Regions from separate parts of the Streptomyces sp. NPDC028907 genome, predicted to be linked through region 1. Evidence: riboswitches for the same ligand, from Rfam matches in the RefSeq annotation. Region 1 holds a riboswitch; each other region holds the start of a gene.
The links. Region 1 has a riboswitch for cyclic di-AMP ahead of ACZ4UU_RS34975 (C40 family peptidase). Riboswitches for the same ligand answer to the same signal wherever they lie in the genome.
Positions count from the first base shown of each region.

Region 1 (4,403 bases):
GTTCACCGCTTCGAGCGACAGATATATGCACATCTTGGTGGATCGCCACTCCTGACGGGCGCGGTAATGGCACTCTGGCGACGAAGCACCAGTCCGGGACCGTACTCGAACCCTCCGCTCCGTGTCGGACTGCGGTCCCGTGGGAAAGGGACGACGTCGCCATGGCAGATCATCTGGAAGCATCCGTCACTCTGCCGAGCGATCCTGCCTCGGTCTCCGCGGCCCGGACCTATGTGGTCACCACTCTCGCCGAGTGGGGACTGCCACCGGACACGGAGGTGGCCGACACCATCCGTCTGATCGTCTCCGAACTCACCACCAACGCCGTACAGCACACCCTCGGCCAGTCACCCACCTTCACGGTGGACCTCGCGCTCGACCGTGACGAACACCTGCGCATCGGCGTCACCGACAGCCACCCCCGCTTCCCCAAGCGGCTGCCGGCCGCTGTCCAGCAGGACAACGGCCGCGGGATGGTCATCATCCGCTGGCTGACCGCTGAGTGCGGCGGCAAGCTCAGAGTGCGGCCGACGCGGGAGGGTGGGAAGACGGTTTCCATCGAACTGCCGTGGGCTGTGCCGGTGCCTGCGGCGCCTGAGCCGTGATGGGTTGTGTGTTGTCTGCGGGTCCGCTGCGGCTGGTCGCGCCCACGCGGCGGAGCCGCATATCGATACAGCCCCGCGGCCTAGGGTGGGGACTGCTGGGCTCGGTTGAAAGTGCCCCGCAACACCGCGCGGAAAGCGTCGGCCGCGGGTGCCGTCTCCTCTCCGCGATACGCGACCGAGATCGTACGGCGCAACTGCCCCCCTTCCAGCGCGCGCACGCCCACCGGAGTGGCCGACGTCCGCGCCACCATCTCCGGTACGACCGCCACCCCGAGCCCCGCGCTGGCCAGCGCGCACACCAGTAGGTATCCCGGCGTCGGGACGAGAACCGAAGGCGTGGCCCCCGCTCTGGTCAGGGCAGCCTCGACACCCCGGCGGGCCGGAGCGTCCGGGGCCATGCTGATCATGGGCTGGCCGGCGAGGTCGGTCAGCGGTAGCCGTGTGGCGCCGGTGGTGAGGGCGTGGCCCGGGGCTGACACCAGGACCAGTTCCTCCACGAGGATCGGCTCGACGCCGACCGAGGCGGGCAGCGGGGTCGGCTCACCCGGCTCGTAGGCGTGCGTCAGCGCCAGGTCGACCTCGCCCGCCGCCACCGCCGCGACACCGGCCGACGGTTCGTAGTCGGCGACCGTCAGCTCCACGTCCGGATGGGCCCGGCGAAACGCGCTGAGAGCCGGTGGCAGCAGATGGATGCCCGCGGTCTGGAAGGTGCCCAGCCGGAGCGTGCCACCGGTCAGGCCGGTCAGCCGGGCCAGTTCGTGCCGCGCCCGCTCCAGCTCGTCGAGCACCCGCCGCGCACGGGTCACCAGCAGTTCGCCCGCACCCGTCAGCCGTGCCCCGCGGTGATGCCGTACCAGAAGAGCGGTGCCCGCCTCGCGCTCCAGCTTGGCCAGCTGCTGCGAGAGCGCGGGCGTGGTGTAGCCGAGCCGCTCGGCGGCCCGGGTGATCGAACCCGCCTCGGCGACCGCCACCAGCGCGGCGAGACGGGTCGGGTCGTACATGACAGCCCCTGGGGTTAAGTAGTGTTTTAGGGTTCCCTAGGATATTCGAAATACCTGTTGAAGGCTCCTGCCAGGCACGCTGGGCGCATGGATGCTCAGCTCATCGCCTTCACCGGGGTCTCCGCCGGCCTGGTCGCCATGCCCGGGGCCGACTTCACCGTCGTCGTTCGCAACGCCCTCGTCTCCCGCCGGGCCGGCATCGCCTGCGCGCTCGGGATCGGGGCCGGGCTGCTGGTGCATGTGACGCTGGCGGTGGTGGGGGTCGCCGCGGTGCTGGCCGCCATGCCTGCGCTGTTCCGTGCGCTTCAGGTGGTCGGCGGTGTCTATGTGTTGTATCTCGGCGTCCAGACGCTGAGGCAACGGCGCGCCGAAGTCATGGAGGAGCGCCAGGACTCCACCGCGCGACCCCTGCGGCAGGGCTTCGTGACCAACGCCCTGAATCCGAAGGCCTCCCTGACCTTCCTCAGCGTGCTGCCCCAGTTCGTGCCCGCGGGCGCTCCGGCACTGCCCCGGACCCTGCTGCTCGCGCTCATCGTGCTCGCGATCGCCCTGGTCTGGTTCCAGGTGGTCGCGCTGCTCGTGGACCGGCTCGGCAGATGGCTGCGCCGCCCGCGGGCCGCCCGGGCCGTCACGACCGTCACCGGCGCCGCGCTGACGGTCTTCGGCGGGGCACTGCTCGCCGGGCCGCTGCTGGCCCTCTGAGGTGGCCCCGAGGGCGGTGACGGCGTATCAGGTCGCCGTCACCGCCTCCGGGAAGGTCACTTGACCCGGCCGTACCAGACGCTCCTGGTCCAGATCTTCTGCAGCTTCACCACGTCCCCGCTCTTCGGGGAGTGCCAGATCCTTCCCTTCCCGGCATAGATGCCGACGTGGTAGACGTACGACCCCGAGTGGAAGAACACCAGGTCTCCGGCCTTGCGGTTCTTGGCGGAGATGTGGCGGGTCTTGTTGTACTGCTGGGCCGCCGTACGGGGCAGTTTCTTGCCCGCCTTCTTGAACGAGTACAGCGTCAGCCCGGAGCAGTCGAATCGGTTCGGCCCGGTGGCGCCCCACTTGTACGGGGAGCCCTTCTTGGAGGCCGCGACCTGGAGTGCCTTCGTCGCCGGCGTGGCCGCTTCGGCCTCGGGGGCGAAGCCGGGTGCCACTATCGAGCCGCCCACTGCGGCGATGGTGAGAGCCGAGGCCGTTCCGGCCCGGGCCATGAGCGACGGGACACGATTGAGCGCAGTCATGCGCAACCCTTCGTCAGCCGCCTGTGAAGGATGACCTGTCGGATTCGGGCTGGCGAAGTTGCCCGGCCGCGTTGCCGCGGCTTCACCCCAAGGGCTGCTCGGATCGAACGAACGTCCGCTCCGGCGACCCGTCTTGCTCGGGTCCTCCACTCCTGCCGATCCACTCCTGTCGACCGGTCATCCGGGCGGCGGCAGGACTCGGCGTCCGCCCGGACCGCCCCGCCGCTGCGGCGGGGGCTTGTCGTCAGACAGGGATCTTGACGCACGGTTGAATGAAAATCCCAACGGAACCGGGGATTTGTGGCGTTACTCACCACTCACCCGTTCGGGTGGACACCCCCGTGTTCGAGGAGGTGTCCAGGTGCCCAACGAGCCCCGGACCAGGGACGGAACGTCGGACTCCGCCTCGCGGTCATGCCCGTTGTGCAACCTTGGCGGGCGCGCAAATGGACACGTGGATACGCCGAAAGGGGGTACGTCGTTTGGCGCGTTTCAGCTCCCTTCCGGACGCCTCGTCAGTGGGCCGAGACGTCCGGAACGAGTCTGTACACGTCGTCAACTGTCGGAGCGCGGCGGCACCCTGACACGAGCCGTGCGGCGCTCTCCGTCCAGCACGCGCAACGCACGCGCCAGCGTGGGAGCGTGCAGCTCCGTCTCGCCCCGCCGATGCATCAGCGCCAGCGCGTCTCGGAGCTCGGTCGCCCTGCTCACCAGCGCCTGGGCGGCGCGCAGTCCGCTGTAGGTGTCGCCGTGCCGGCCCGGGTTGATCCGGCCGAGCAGGTCCACGACATCGAGGTAACGGTCGATCAACTCGCCCTCCGCGCGGGTCAGCGCGGGCAGCGGTGGCAGCTCGGGTGGAAGCACCGGCCGATCACCGCCCCGTGGGCGGCGCGAGGGTGGCCCTGCGGCTGGGGATGATCGCGTCCACCAGCCCGTACTCCAGCGCCTCCTGCGCGTTGAGGATCTTGTCCCGCTCGATGTCCTCGCTCACCTGCTCGCGGCTGCGTCCGGTGTGCAGCGCGAGCATCTCCTCCAGACGGGTCCGAATGCGCGTCAGTTCGTCGGCCTGGATGGCCAGATCGCTGGCCTGGCCCTCGACCGGCTCGGGCAGTCCAGGCTGATGGATCACCACCCGGGCCCCCGGCAGCGCGAATCGCTTGCCCGGTGTGCCCGAGGACAACAGCACCGCGGCGGCCGAGCCGGCCTGGCCCAGGCAGATCGTCTCCACGTCGCAGGTGACGTACTGCATGGTGTCGTAGATCGCCGTCATGGCACTGAAGGATCCGCCCGGCGAATTGACGTAGAGCGAGATGCCCCGGTCGGGGTCCCGGTGCTCCAGGTACATGAACTGGGCCATCACGTCGTTCGCCGAGATGTCGTCGATCGGTGTGCCGAGGAAGACGATCCGCTCCTCCAGCAGCTTCGAGTAGGGGTCCTGCGTCCTGGTGCCGGTACTCGTGCGCTCCGTGAACTCGGGCAGTACATGGCGGGCGGTCGGTCGGGTCATGGCTCACGCTCCCTTGGCGAGGTGCCTGTAAAAAATGTACAGGACGTACATGACGTAA
Region 1 is NZ_JBVHVE010000014.1:117,267-121,669, reverse strand. Features, by position in the region: gene ACZ4UU_RS34990 (ATP-binding protein) at 162-605, shown strand; gene ACZ4UU_RS34985 (LysR family transcriptional regulator) at 686-1,606, opposite strand; gene ACZ4UU_RS34980 (LysE family translocator) at 1,694-2,308, shown strand; gene ACZ4UU_RS34975 (C40 family peptidase) at 2,365-2,838, opposite strand; cyclic di-AMP (ydaO/yuaA leader) riboswitch at 2,842-2,974, opposite strand; gene ACZ4UU_RS34970 (hypothetical protein) at 3,394-3,702, opposite strand; gene ACZ4UU_RS34965 (ATP-dependent Clp protease proteolytic subunit) at 3,710-4,345, opposite strand.

Region 2 (4,403 bases), on a different contig from region 1:
GACGTGCTCGCGGAAGTCACCCAGTGCCACCGGGTTGCCCATCTTCGAGGGCGTCCCGACCACGAAGCCGACCTCGGCCTCGATGTCCAGGCGGACCGACGGACCGAAGACCGGGGCGGGGTCGGTGGGGGCCTTGCGCTGGCCGGACGGCCGTACGACGTCCGTGCCGGACACCACCACCGTGCCGGAGCGGCCGTGGTAACCGATCGGGAGGTGCTTCCAGTTGGGAGTGAGGGAGTCGGCGGCGTCGGGACGGAAGATCTGGCCGACGTTCCGGGCGTGGTTCTCGGAGGCGTAGAAGTCGACGTAGTCCGCGACCTCGAAGGGGAGGTGCAGGGTCACCGAGGACAGGGGGTGCAGCAGGTCCGCGACGGCCTCCTGGTGCGCCGGCACCGTCACCCACGCCGTCAGCGCGCGGCGCACGTCGGACCAGGTGGTGCGGCCCGCGGCGAGCAGCGGGTTCAGGGAGTCCTGGGCGAGCAGCGGGGCGTACGGCGAGCCGAGCACGTAGGCCGCCTTGCCCGCGTCGAGGACGTGGTCGCCGAGCCGGACGCCGACCCGGCGTGCGGAGTCCGAGCCGGGGAGGGAGAAGACGCCATACGGAAGGTTGTGCGTGCCGAAGGGGTCGCCCTCGGGGAGATCGAAGGGGGGCATGGGGTGCTGCCTCACTCTCTTACGCTCCGTGCCATGTGGTCGGGCCACACGTTACGGGTGAGGTGCCGGTCTTGGGCAGTACGGAACTCGCGTCGCCGGGGCCGGCGAATCACCAGGTCGCGGCGCACGGTCGAGGCTCAGGCCCCCTCCCGCGTAGGCGATGGTGCGGGTCGAGGGACCACGTGGGGGTGAAATCGCAACAAGCGGAAGGAAGTTGTGCACACGGAAACAGAATCCGAACCGGAACAGGTGTCAACACATGTGAACACAGCAGCCGTCCGGTTCACGTCGAGTCGATGGGGCTTCCTGTCCGTATTCTCTGATCATGGCCCCACCCATCGCATATTCACTCATCGCCACTGACCTGGACGGGACGCTGCTCCGAGGCGACGACACGCTCTCCGACCGTTCCCTCGACGCGCTCGCGCAGGTCGCGGCGGCCGGTGCTCAGCACCTCGTCGTGACGGGGCGGCCGGCGCCCAGAGTGCGGCCGCTCCTCGACGTCCTGGGCAGCAGGGGGCTCGCGGTGTGCGGACAGGGCGCGCAGTTGTACGACGCCGGCGCGGACCGTCTCTTGTGGTCGATCACCCTGGACCGGGAGTTGGCGGAGACCGCGCTCGGCAAGATCGAGGCCGAGGTCGGGGAGGTGTACGCGGCCGTCGACCAGGACGGCGTCGACGGGCTCACGCTCATCGAACCCGGGTACCTGATGCCGCACCCCACCCTGCCCGCTGTCCGTGTCCAGCACCGGGACGACCTGTGGTGCGAGCCGATCAGCAAGGTGTTGCTGCGCCATCCCACCCTGTCCGACGACGAGTTGGCGGCGACGGCGCGGGCGGTCGTGGGCTCTCTCGCGACGGTCACCATGTCCGGGCCCGGGACCGTCGAACTCCAGCCATGCGGCATCACCAAGGCGACCGGTCTCGCGCTCGCCGCCGAGCATCTCGGCCTCGGCGCGCACGAGACCATCGCCTTCGGGGACATGCCCAATGACATCCCCATGTTCGACTGGGCCGCCCGCGGGGTGGCGATGGCCAACGCCCACCCCGAACTCAAGGCGGTCGCCGACGAGATCACCCTCTCGAACGAGGACGACGGCATCGCCGTCGTCCTCGAGAGGTTGTTCGCGGGCGTCAGCGCGGGCGCCCTGACCGATTCAGCCCAGTAAGGGTGAATTAGCCCACTCGATCCTGCTTCAGGGCTAGTAAGGGCCGTTCACATTGTCGATCGAGCCGTACCGGGCGGCCGCGTAGTTGCACGCGGCCGCGATGTTCGCGACCGGGTTGAAGGGGTCGTAGACGGTGCCCGGCACGTGGTAGGCCGCGAAGGTCGGGTCGATGACCTGGAGGAGGCCCTTGGACGGGGTGCCCGCGGCCGCGTTGGAGTCCCAGTTGTTGATGGCCTGGGGGTTGCCGGACGACTCGCGCATGATGTTGCGGTGGATGCCCTCGTAAGATCCGGGAATCCCGTTCTGTCCCATGATGTCCAGAGCGTTGCGGATCCAGCCGTCGAGGTTGTCCGGGTATGTCTTCACCGAGGACTGCGTGGCCTGGGCGACGGCGGACTTCTTGGCGGGTGCGGCGGCCTTGTCGGCGGTTGCGCTCGCGGTGCCGGCCTTCTTCGTCGCCCGGACCTCCAGGTCGACGCCCGGGTGGATCAGCCGGGGGTTGTCGCCGATGGCCTTGCGGTTGTCCTTGTAGAGCTGCTTCCAGCCACCCTGGGCGTCGTACCGGTCCGCGATGCCGTAGAGCGAATCGCCCTTTTTGGTGGTGTACGTAAGGGTATTGGCCTGCGCGGCGGTGGGGGTCTGGGCCGGCTGGGCGGCGCTCGCGGTGGTCGCGCTCAGGAGCGGGAGCGCGAGGGCTGCGGTGCCGGTGCCTGCGATGGCGACGCGACGAGTGAGCGGGTTGGTGCGGGGGCGGCGGTGCTTGCCTCGGGGCATGGCGCTGTTCCTCTCCGGCGCCTGCGAGGTGAGCTGTCGGGTTCGGGCGGGAGATGCCCGGCCGCGCCGCTGAGCGGTGGCGCGACTTCACCCCGAGCCGGGCCGGTGCGCCATCAAGGCGTCCGGTCCGGCGACTTACCTGGGTCCCCCGCTCCTGCCGTGCGTGTGTGAGTTCCGGGGATGGATGACACGGGCGGCGGCAGGATTCGGCGTCCGCCCGACGAGCGGGAACGTATGCGAGAGCACATGTCCGAAACAAGTGCCGGGGCCGCCTGACGTGCCGGTTGACCATGGTCTGGTGCGTATGGGGTGCTTGATCCTTTGCGGTTGCCAAGCCTCAACTTGTGTGTGGAACAAGGGGAGACGAAGGTGCGTCGGACGGGGTGTGTGGCCGGGTGTGCGTGACTCAACTCACTGGCATCCACAAGAGTGGCAAATCGGGCAATGGCTCCAACTCGCCTTTAACTGGCCATTCGTGGAGTCCGTTTTTCCCGTGTCCGACGGAAAAGTACTTCTTCGCCCTCTGTGTAGATCACCTCGTTGGAGGCGATGAGGTCATGCCGATCGCAGCTGATCTCGGAGAGCATCCGCACCGTCGCCTCCCAGCCGAGCTCCGGGCGGTGCACCCGGATCGACCCGGTCCGAGTGGGTGCGGGCAGCTCAAGGGGTACGGCCTCGGTTGCGCCCGGCTCGCGCGGCGCCACGCCGTCCCGGCCATGACGTGCAGTCAGGTTCAGCGCCCCGCGTGACCAGGGGCGAGGAGCCGTCCGGTGCCAGGTCGCAGAGCCGGGCGACGACTTGCTCGCGCGGTATGTCCGACGTCAACCTCAGCTGTACCCTCGCCCGCCTCAACGCTCAGGTCTACTCGCCCACTTCGACGGGGTGGGAGTCGCTGACGCGGAGCGCGGCAGGGGCTCGGACATGACGCCGGTGTCCTCGGACGGGCGACGAAGGCGCACATGGTCGACGGTCAGGCGGCATGTCGACCGGTGAGGATGGAACCTCCCGTGCAGTGCACGTCGTTGTCATAGCGATCGTCCGTCGAGCAAACCATGACGATCGCCTTGAGCCGGTCGGTCAGGCGGTACAGCAGGTATTCGAGGAGCGCCGGTACGGGCTCGTTCGTCAGCGGGCGTCACGCGCGCGTACAGCAGGGTCCCGTCCCGGAGCGGGTTGCGGAGGTCGTGATGGGTCGTCTCGTGGGGGAAGGACGTACGGATGTGTATGGGCGGGATCCCTGTCGGGTCAGTGCGTCGGATGCGTCGAGTGCGGCGAATGCTTTGTGGCGGGTCAGTCCACCGGGTGCATCGTGCGGCTCAGCCAGCGGGTCGCGGCCATCACGGCGAGGCCCGCGACCACCGCGACGGGACCGTTGACGCCGAAGTAGGTGGGCTTGGGGACGTCGTCGTAGAACTTGACCGTCTGGGCCTGGGTGCCCTTGGCCATGGCGAGGGAGGGGAACCAGACGTGCTTCCGGCCGGCCAGGTGGCCCCGCCCGAGGACGTACCGGGCCAGGCCGAACATCATGTCGATCGCGGCGGCCGAGAAGCCGACCATGGTGGCGACGTTCGGCTTGAGGAGTTCCGTGCTCGCGCTGAGCAGAGCCAGCCGCCCGCAACGGACACCAGATGGACGAGCGTGCTGGAGGCGGCGGAGGCGGCGGAGGCGGCGGAGCCGGCCGACATGCCCATACCGCCGGGGGCGAGGGTGGCGGCGCAGTGCGGGACGAGGATGGCCTGCATGCCGAGGAACGAGAAGAGTCCCCAGACCTCCAGACCGGAGAGCTTGAGAAAGCTCTGGGCCGGCC
Region 2 is NZ_JBVHVE010000006.1:489,209-493,611, reverse strand. Features, by position in the region: gene fahA (fumarylacetoacetase) at 1-654, opposite strand, end outside; gene ACZ4UU_RS21340 (HAD family hydrolase) at 980-1,822, shown strand; gene ACZ4UU_RS21335 (transglycosylase SLT domain-containing protein) at 1,856-2,596, opposite strand; cyclic di-AMP (ydaO/yuaA leader) riboswitch at 2,602-2,786, opposite strand; partial or broken gene ACZ4UU_RS21330 (CocE/NonD family hydrolase C-terminal non-catalytic domain-containing protein) at 3,058-3,448, opposite strand; partial or broken gene ACZ4UU_RS21325 (hypothetical protein) at 3,570-3,822, opposite strand; partial or broken gene ACZ4UU_RS21320 (peptide MFS transporter) at 4,064-4,403, opposite strand, start outside.
Region 2: it holds a riboswitch for cyclic di-AMP, as region 1 does, so the genes downstream of both, ACZ4UU_RS21335 (transglycosylase SLT domain-containing protein) here and ACZ4UU_RS34975 (C40 family peptidase) in region 1, are expected to answer to the same signal.

Region 3 (4,403 bases), on a different contig from region 1:
AGCGCAGGGCCTCGGAGAAGGACTCCGCGCCGATCGGGGCGATCATGAACTCCTGGATGTCCACGTTGGAGTCGGCGTGCGAGCCGCCGTTCAGGATGTTCATCATCGGCACCGGCAGCAGGTGCGCGTTCGGGCCGCCCAGGTAGCGGAAGAGGGGGAGGTCGGACGCCTCGGACGCGGCGTGGGCGACGGCGAGGGAGACGCCGAGGATGGCGTTGGCGCCGAGGGATGCCTTGTTGTCGGTGGCGTCCAGGTCGAACATGGCCTGGTCGATCAGGCGCTGCTCGGTGGCGTCGTAGCCGACGAGCTCCGGGCCGATCTGCTCGATGACGGCGAGGACGGCCTTCTCGACACCCTTGCCGAGGTAGCGGTTCTGGTCGCCGTCGCGGAGCTCGATGGCCTCGAAGGCGCCGGTGGAGGCGCCGGACGGAACGGCGGCACGACCCGTGCTGCCGTCGTCGAGGCCGACCTCGACCTCGACGGTGGGGTTGCCTCGCGAGTCGAGGATTTCCCGGGCTACGACGACGTCGATGGACGGCACGAGCATCTCCTTCTTGGGATGTGACGCGGGTACGCAGTCCGCGGTGGGTACTGCGAGACGAGCCTAACCGGCTCCGGGCGTTCGGCCAGCGGTCGACCGCCCCGTGGGACAGAACCGAGAGTAAATTGTTTCCGAACGGAACAAAGACTTCGGCACAAAAGGGGCCGACGCACACGGTCCGGCACAAGAAACCCCGCCCCGGTGCGTACGGGGGAAGACGCACCGAGGCGGGGAGTTCGCGGGGACGGGGGTGACCCTCACGAGACCTTCACTCCGAGGTCCACGGATGTGAGGGCGGTGTGGTTCAGCTGTCCCCCTGTATTACTTCAGGTGCAGCTGCTGACCCGGGTAGATCAGGTCGGCGTCCTCGACGATGTCCTTGTTCAGCTTGAACAGCTTCTCCCAGCCGCCCTTGACCTTCTTCGCCTCGGCGATCGAGCTGAGGGTGTCGCCCTTGACGACCTTGTACTCGCCGTCGCCCTTCTTGACCTTCTTGCCGGTCGGGGTGGTGACGGTCTTGGTCGACTTCTTCTCGGCGGCCGGGCGCTCGGCGGAGCGGGAGGCCGGCTGCTCCTCGGTGGCGCGGGGGGCGGTCTCGGTGCTCTGCGAGGCGCCGGAGCCGTTGTAAGGGGCGCTCGACAGGCCGGTGCCGCAGTGCGGCCAGGCACCCTTGCCCTGACTCGCGAGGACCTTCTCGGCGATCTCGATCTGCTGGGCCTTGCTGGCCTGGTCGGCGGTGGAGGCGTATGCCGTGCCGCCGTACGCGGCCCAGGTGGAGGCGGAGAACTGAAGGCCGCCGTAGTAGCCGTTGCCGGTGTTGATCGACCAGTTGCCGCCGGACTCGCACTGGGCGACGGCGTCCCACTCGGAGGCGGTGGCGGCGGAGGCGCTGCCGGCCGCCATCAGCGGGGCGGCGACGGCGGCGGCACCGGTGACGCCGACGACGGCTATGGCGCGAGCGGCCTTGGACGGACGACGGTGCTTGCCCTTGCTGGAAAACAGCATGGAGAGATCCCCTCACCGACGCCTACGAGGTGAGCTGTCGGGTTCGGGCCGGTTGAGTTGCCCGGCCGCGCACGCTCGCCTCTCGGCTGCTGCTGCGCGACTTCACCCCAAGCCGGCTCCGGCCGTGCGGCCCCGAAGGGCCTCAACTGCCGGACCCGGCGCAAACCTTGGGTCCCCCGCTCCTGCCTACGGCGCTTGACGCGACGACTGTTCCCGGACGGCCGCCGGCAGGATTCGGCGTGACGGCTGTCGGGGCTCGCACTGGTGGCGAGCGGTCATGACCGTAGACACGCGATTCCGGGAATTACAAAGACGATCAGGGCTTCTGAGATCTATCTCTCACTGCATTCAAAACGGACATTCAGGTGCGAATAGTGACGCGAACTGGCGCTGCATTTCGCCCTGTTCAGCCGTTATTCGCCAGGGACGTCCAGGGTCTGACCGGCGAAGATGTGGTTCGCGTCAGGGCCGATGGCGTCCTTGTTCGCCGCGTACAGAGCGCGCCACCCGCCGTCGAGGTCAAGGGAGTCGGCGATGGAGGCGAGAGTGTCGCCGGCGCGGACGCTGTACGAGGCGTGGCGCCCGGAGGACTTGGCGGACTCGGCGGCACCGCCGTCGGCCTCGCCCTCGTCGGCACTGGGACCGCGGTGCCGCCCGGAGCCGGCCGTCTCGGCGTCGATCGCCCCGGTGTCGACGAGGCTCCAGGAACCGACGTCCTGCACCACATCGTCCTGATTGTCCCCACCGATCGCCTCCACCGGGGAGCGGTCGGGCGACTGTGAGGCCTTTACGCTGGGGGACGTTTCGGACTTAGCGGAATCATCCGCCGCAGGCGCTGAAGGGGATGAGGAAGAAGAAGGGGAGGAATCCCGCGAGGGCCCGGACGAAGCATCCGAGGATTCACTCGGGGTGCCGGACGGGTCGTCGCTCTGGTTCGACGCCTCGGACGAGTTCGACCCACCGGACGACTCGGACGAATTCGACGAGCTGGACGAATCGGATGAGTTGAGCGAGTCGAGCAAGCCGGATGAGCCGGACACCTCGGAGGGGGAGTCCTCCTCCACTCCGGTGTCGAGGTCGAGGGCCCCGGATTCCTTGGTGAGTCCGTTGACCACCGCGCAGGTGCCCCAGGGGCTGGTCCCCCGGGCCGCGAGAAGGTCCTGGGCCACGGCTATCTGCTGGGAGCGGCTAGCCAGGTCGGGGCTGGGGGCGTAGTCGAGGCCGCCGTACCTCTCCCAGTCCTCCTGGGTCAGTTGCAGTCCGCCGTAGCGGCCGGCGCTCTCGTCGGCGGCGCTCCAGGATCCCCCGCTCCTGCATTCGGCCACCTTGTCCCACACGGTGCCGTCGGCGGCGCTGGCACTCGCGGCGCCGAGCATCGGGATGGCGATGGCGGACCCGGTCACTCCGGCCGCGACGAGGATGGCCGGGGCCTGACGAGGGCGACGGTGACGACCGTTCCCGGAGAGCATGCGGGGACCTTTCGCGAGACAGCGGTGACCGCGGCGCGTGAAACCTGGACGCCGACGTTGATGCGTGAACGTAGCGGCAGACGATCACTTGTCACAAGTTAATGCCGCGCAGATCACGTGAAGATCACAGACAAGAGCGCGTGTCATGTTTGCCGAGGGGACGCACTCACCCAACCGGGGTGAACTCCACCGGAAGGGTGCGCAGTCCGCGCATGATGAGTCCGCCGCGCCATCTCAACTCGCCCGGATCCACGGCGAGTCGGAGGTCCGGGACGCGGGTGAGGAGCGTGCCGAGGGCGGTCTGGCCCTCCAGGCGGGCGAGCGGGGCGCCGAGGCAGTAGTGGATGCCGTGGCCGTAGCCGAGATGCTGGTTGTCGCGGCGGGCGAGGTCGAGGACGTCGGGGTCGGCGAAGCGGTCCGGGTCCCGGTCGGCGGCGGCCAGGACGACGAGGACGGGATCGCCGGGCGCGATGTGCCGGCCGCCCAGGGTGAGCGGCTCCGTGGCGAAGCGCCAGGTGGCGAGTTCCACGGGGCCGTCGTAGCGGAGGAGTTCCTCCACTCCGGTTTCGAGGAGGCCGGTCTCCTCGGCGGCCAAGGACGTCTGCAGGCGGGCGCGTTGCTCGGGGTGGGTGAGCAGGGCGTAGGTGCCGTTGCCGATGAGGTTGACGGTCGTCTCGAAGCCGGCGAACAGCAGGATGAAGGCCATGGCCGCGGCCTCGTTCTCGGTGAGGTGCTCGCCGTGGTCGGAGGCGCGGATGAGGCCGGAGATGAGGTCCTCGCCGGGGGCGGGGGTGTCGGGGAGTGCCTCGCGCTTGCGGTGGATGAGCTCGGCGAGATAGCCCCGCATCTTCTTCACGGACCGGGCGACCCCGCCCCTGGGGCCGCCCTGATGGCGGATCATCATGCCCGCCCAGTCACGGAAGTCGTCCTGGTCCTCGCGGGGAACGCCTAGCAGGTCGCAGATCGCGTAGATGGGGAGCGGGAAGGCGAACTCGTGGATCAGGTCGGCGGTTCCCTCGGTGGCGAACCGGTCGATGAGCTGGTCGGTGAGCTCCTGCACCCGGGGCGCGAACTCGGCGACCCTGCGGGGCGTGAACGCCTTGGAGACGAGCCTGCGCAGCCTCGTGTGGTCCGGCGGGTCGATGTTGAGCAGATGCGTCATCAGCTCGGCCTTGCGCTCCCCGGGGATACCGGTCTTGCCCCTGGCGTGCGCGGGCTCGTCGTGGTGGGCCGGGTTCTTGGAGAGCCGGTTGTCGGCGAGCGTCTGCTTGGCGTCGGCGTAACGCGTGACCAGCCAGGCCTCCACGCCGCTGGGGAGCCGCGTCTTGTGGACGGGCGCGTGCTCGCGCAGCCAGGCGTAGGCGGGGTAGGGGTCGGTGGCGAACTCC
Region 3 is NZ_JBVHVE010000002.1:105,652-110,054, forward strand. Features, by position in the region: gene eno (phosphopyruvate hydratase) at 1-547, opposite strand, end outside; gene ACZ4UU_RS04880 (transglycosylase family protein) at 863-1,546, opposite strand; cyclic di-AMP (ydaO/yuaA leader) riboswitch at 1,551-1,750, opposite strand; gene ACZ4UU_RS04885 (LysM peptidoglycan-binding domain-containing protein) at 1,960-3,015, opposite strand; gene ACZ4UU_RS04890 (cytochrome P450 family protein) at 3,182-4,403, opposite strand, start outside.
Region 3: it holds a riboswitch for cyclic di-AMP, as region 1 does, so the genes downstream of both, ACZ4UU_RS04880 (transglycosylase family protein) here and ACZ4UU_RS34975 (C40 family peptidase) in region 1, are expected to answer to the same signal.

Region 4 (4,403 bases), on a different contig from region 1:
TGTGGCGGAGTACGAGGGGTATGCGACGTCGTTGGCGTTTCTGCGGCGCCGAGGGCGACGGGGACGGGGCGGGGGTGACTTCGTGATGCGTGAGCGGGAGTTGTTGCAGGAGTTGTGGCTGCGGCGCGGGGTTGCTCGGGCGGCGTTGGAGCGGGCCGCGCTGGAGGGGATGGCTGTGCAGGTGTGGGCTGCGTATGGCTATGCGGGGGTGGGGTACCGGCAGGGGTACGGGGTGGAGCCGTACCCCGTCTACAACCCGTATCGGACGTGAAAAGCCGCCACGCCCCTCAGACCGGCGCTTGCGCAAGGGCTACCAGCGAACGGAGCGCCCGGTGCTCCGGGAACCGGCAGCCCTGACGTCGGGGGGTTGTCGCCAGGACCGCCGGAGATCAGCACCGCCGGAGATCAGCACCGCCGGGAGCAGAAACGGCCGGGTTCAGGAATCGCCGGGTACAGGGCTCGCCGGGTTCAGGAGGGCGTGCCTCGCCCGGACACCTCGCCCGGACACCTCGCCCGGACACCTCGCCCCGATGCCTCGCGGATGCCCCGCCAAGAGGTCCCTCGGATACCTCAGGGAGTGAGTCCCTTGCCGCGCAGCCACGCCATCGGGTCGATGCCGTTCGCGCTGCCGTCGGGGTGGACCTCGAGGTGCAGGTGGGCGCCGGTCACGTTGCCCGTGGCGCCCACGCGGCCGATGACGTCGCCCGTGTTGACCTTCTGGCCCACGCTCACGCTGATCGAGGACTGGTGGGCGAACCAGATCTCGGTGCCGTCGTCGAGGGTGAGCTCCGTCTTGTAGCCGTACGACCCGTCCCAGCCGGCGAACGTGATCGTGCCGCTGTGCACGGCCTTGATCAGCGTGCCGGTGGGAGCGGCGAAGTCGAGGCCCGTGTGGTAGCCGGAGGACCAGTAGGCGCCGGCCTGACCGAAGGTCGAGGTGATGGTGTACGAGGAGGTCGGCAGCGTGTACTGCTTGGCCAGCTCGGCGAGGCGCTCGGCCTCGGCCTTCTTGCGGGCCTCCTCCTCGGCCTTGGCCTTGGCGGCGGCGGCCTTGGCCTCGGCCTCCTTCTCCGCCTTGGCGGCCGCGGCGGCGGCCTCCTTCTCGGCGGCGGCGACGGCGGCCGCGGCGGCCTTGCTCTCGATCTGGTCCTGCTGCTGCTCGGCCTGCGCCATGATCCGGCTGCGCAGTGCCTCGCCGGCGTCGGTGGCGTCCTGCGTGGTCTCCTCGGTCGCCGCGCCCATGGTGCTGAGGGCGGTGCCGGTGTCCTCGGCGGCTGCGGCGTCGTCGTCGGAGATCAGGGGCAGGTCAGGGATGGTGATGGCGACCGGCGGCTTGCCGCTGTTGGCGCTGGCCATGCCGCCCGCGCCGACGGCGGCTATGACACCGACGCCGAGCACCGTGGAGCTGCGCGCGAGTCCCCCGCCGCGCTGCTTGGAGACGCGATGCCTGCCGCGTACCGGACGAATGGACTCCGCGGTGGGGTTCCACTCCTCGAACGGGCCCTCGTCGGTGCGATGGCGGTCGTAGCCGAAGGTCTCGGTGGTGCGCTGGCTCGGCACGAACGGGGCTTGCGGGGCAGGGCGGTTGGACGCCACGTGGGCGTGCTCCTTTCCTTCCTTCTCGCCTACCGGGTTAGCTGACGGGTTCGGAGCAGGAAGGTCTCCTACGCGCGTATACCGGCCGTGACTTCCCGGCGGTATCCGTGCGATTCACCCCAAGGTGGTGGTTCCCCGGTTCCCTTGCGGGATTCGGCGCGTGCGCACGGAGCCGCCTCTTGTGACGGCTGGGACGACCGCGCTGCGTTATCGAACGTTAATAGACGCGGGGTACGGATTCCAAGCTGTTCCGCTTGATCATTAACGATTTTCGCCTGGACTTACGGGTCATGAGCGGCCTAATTCGGGCGAGTTGGCCAGCGCTCAGGAGTCACACAGGTATTGACGGTATGTCAGTTGTTATGCGGAGGGGGGTCACTCGATCACGGTTGGTGACAACGATCACGGATCGGCTCCACAAGATCTCCATCAGGGGCCGGGAGCGGCATGCCTCAGGGACGGCGTACGGCGATGAGGGCCATGTCGTCCGCCATCCCGCCCCCGGAGTGCCGGCGCACCTCCGCGGCGAGCGTGCCGAGCAGTGCGGTCGGCTCGCGCCGGGCGTTGGCCCGCCCCGCGAGTCCCGTCTCGGGGTCGTAGAACCGGTCTCTCTCGTCCCGCGCCTCGGACAGGCCGTCGGTGTACATGAGCAGCGTCGCTCCGCTCGGGAAGTCGGCCTCCTGGGCCCGGTCCGGCCAGGCCCCCAGCTCCCGCATGCCGAGCGGCAGGGCGGGCTCGGGGGCGGGCAGCGCGCACACGGTGCCGTCGGCGTGCAGCAGCAGCGGCGGGGGGTGCCCGCGGTTGACCAGCCGTACGATCCCGTCGCCGTGCGGGAGTTCGGCGAGGACGGCGGTGGTGAACCCCTCGGCGGACTCCACCCCCTCGGGCCGCGTGCGCTCCCGCGCCAGCGCCCGCTCCAGGCGCTGCGCCACCGCCTCCAGCGTGGTCTCCTGCTCGGCGGCCTCCCGGAAGGCCCCGATGACCACGGCGACGATCCCGACCGCCCCCATCCCCTTGCCGCGCACGTCCCCCACGACGAGCCGCACACCGTGCGGGCTGTCCTGCACCGCGTACAGGTCACCGCCGATGAAGGCGCCCTCCTGCGCCGCCTCGTACCGTGCCGCGATCTGGAACCCGCCGATCCGCTCGGCGGGTTCGGGCAGTACGGCGCGCTGGGCGGCCTCGGCGATGGCGCGGGCGGAGGCGAGGCGGGCGTCGCTGCGGCGGACGAGGAGGTTGATGAGGACGGCGAGGACGGAGACGGTGACCACGGTGACCAGCTCGGTGATCACCCCGGTCCGGGAGAGGCCGCCCAGACCGGCGTGGAGCACGAGCAGCGCGGCGAGCGCGGCGACGCCGGTGAGCACCGTGCCACGCTGCGAGTACAGCGGGGCGGCGACCAGGGGCGCGGCGGTGAAGAAGGGGGCCCCGGTGAAATCCGTGGGCGTGACGTAGTCGTACCCGCATCCGGCGGCGATCAGCAGGGCGGGCAGCAGCCGGACGAACCGGCGTGCGTACGAGATCCGCCGTTCCTCCACCTCACCAGGGTTGCCGACGGCGGGGCGGGGAGCGAGTGGTGGGAGCCGACCGGACCAGCGGGGACCGGACCAGCGGGGCGGCCGGGCAGAGAGTCTCGCTGGAAAGCCGTGGAAAACACTCAGGGCCGGAACTTTTCAGTTCCGGCCCTGAGTCTTCAGTAGCGGGGACAGGATTTGAACCTGCGACCTCTGGGTTATGAGCCCAGCGAGCTACCGAGCTGCTCCACCCCGCGGCGATGACTCAATAGTACGCCATCCGCGGGACGGAAAGCACACGCGTTTCCCGGGGCCGCCGCGAGCGGCGCTTTTCGGGGCGTGTTCAGGGCCCGGTGTCACGGCAGAAGATGGCTGTTCGGGGCCTTGGCCCGGTCCTCGTACTCGGGCAGGACCACCACGTCCACCCCTTCCCCGGCCAGCAGCCCGCTCCCGTCGGCGCCCGCCACGAACGTGTCCGGCTCCCGCCAGGCCGTCACCACCCGGCGTGCCCCCGCGCCGAGGATCAGGCGCGCGCACGGCACCGGACGGGACGCGCGGCGCGTGCACGGCTCCAGGCTCGAGTAGACCGTGGCGGACGTCACACGGGGGTCTCCGGGCGCGATCTTCGCCAGCGCCGCCTCCTCCGCGTGCACCACGGGATCGCCGCCCTCTCGGGAGTGGCCCCGCGCCAGCTCGGTCCCGTCGGCCGCCACCACGACCGCCCCGACGCTGAAGGCCGTCCCCGACGGCGGGCACTCGGCCGCCAGCTCGCACGCCAGCGCCAGCCATTTCCGGTCCGCGGCGGAGGGCAGCACGCCGGCGCCGGGCGCGGTGGGCTCGTAGCGCATCAGTACGACGTCCTCGATCCGCCGCGTCTCCAGCAGGCGCAGCCGTCCGCCCTGGTACTCGCCCGGACCGAACAGCCGCGGCGCCTTCGGATCCCCCACGAACAGCGGCGCCAGCACCAGCTGCACCTCGTCGGCGAGGCCCTGCTGGAGCAGCTGCGTGTGGATCGTGCCGCCGCCCTCCACCATCAGCCGCTCGACCCCGCGCTCCTCGCGCAGATGGCGCAGCAGGCCCCGCCAGTCCAGATCGGCGCCCAGCGCGACCACGTCCGCGGCGACCGGCTCCCGGCGCAGCCGCTCCGCGCCCTTCTCCGTCGTATAGACGATCTTCTCGCCGCCGGTGTGCCAGAAGTTCGCCGTCGGATCCAGCTCGCCGGACGCGCTGACCGTGACCTTCAGCGGGTACTCCGGCTTCCCGTCCGCCTTCCGCGCGGCCCGCCGTTCGGCC
Region 4 is NZ_JBVHVE010000023.1:90,057-94,459, reverse strand. Features, by position in the region: gene ACZ4UU_RS42235 (PrsW family intramembrane metalloprotease) at 1-271, shown strand, start outside; gene ACZ4UU_RS42230 (M23 family metallopeptidase) at 571-1,596, opposite strand; cyclic di-AMP (ydaO/yuaA leader) riboswitch at 1,608-1,765, opposite strand; gene ACZ4UU_RS42225 (PP2C family protein-serine/threonine phosphatase) at 2,049-3,134, opposite strand; tRNA gene ACZ4UU_RS42220 (tRNA-Met) at 3,294-3,367, opposite strand; gene ACZ4UU_RS42215 (dihydrofolate reductase family protein) at 3,467-4,403, opposite strand, start outside.
Region 4: it holds a riboswitch for cyclic di-AMP, as region 1 does, so the genes downstream of both, ACZ4UU_RS42230 (M23 family metallopeptidase) here and ACZ4UU_RS34975 (C40 family peptidase) in region 1, are expected to answer to the same signal.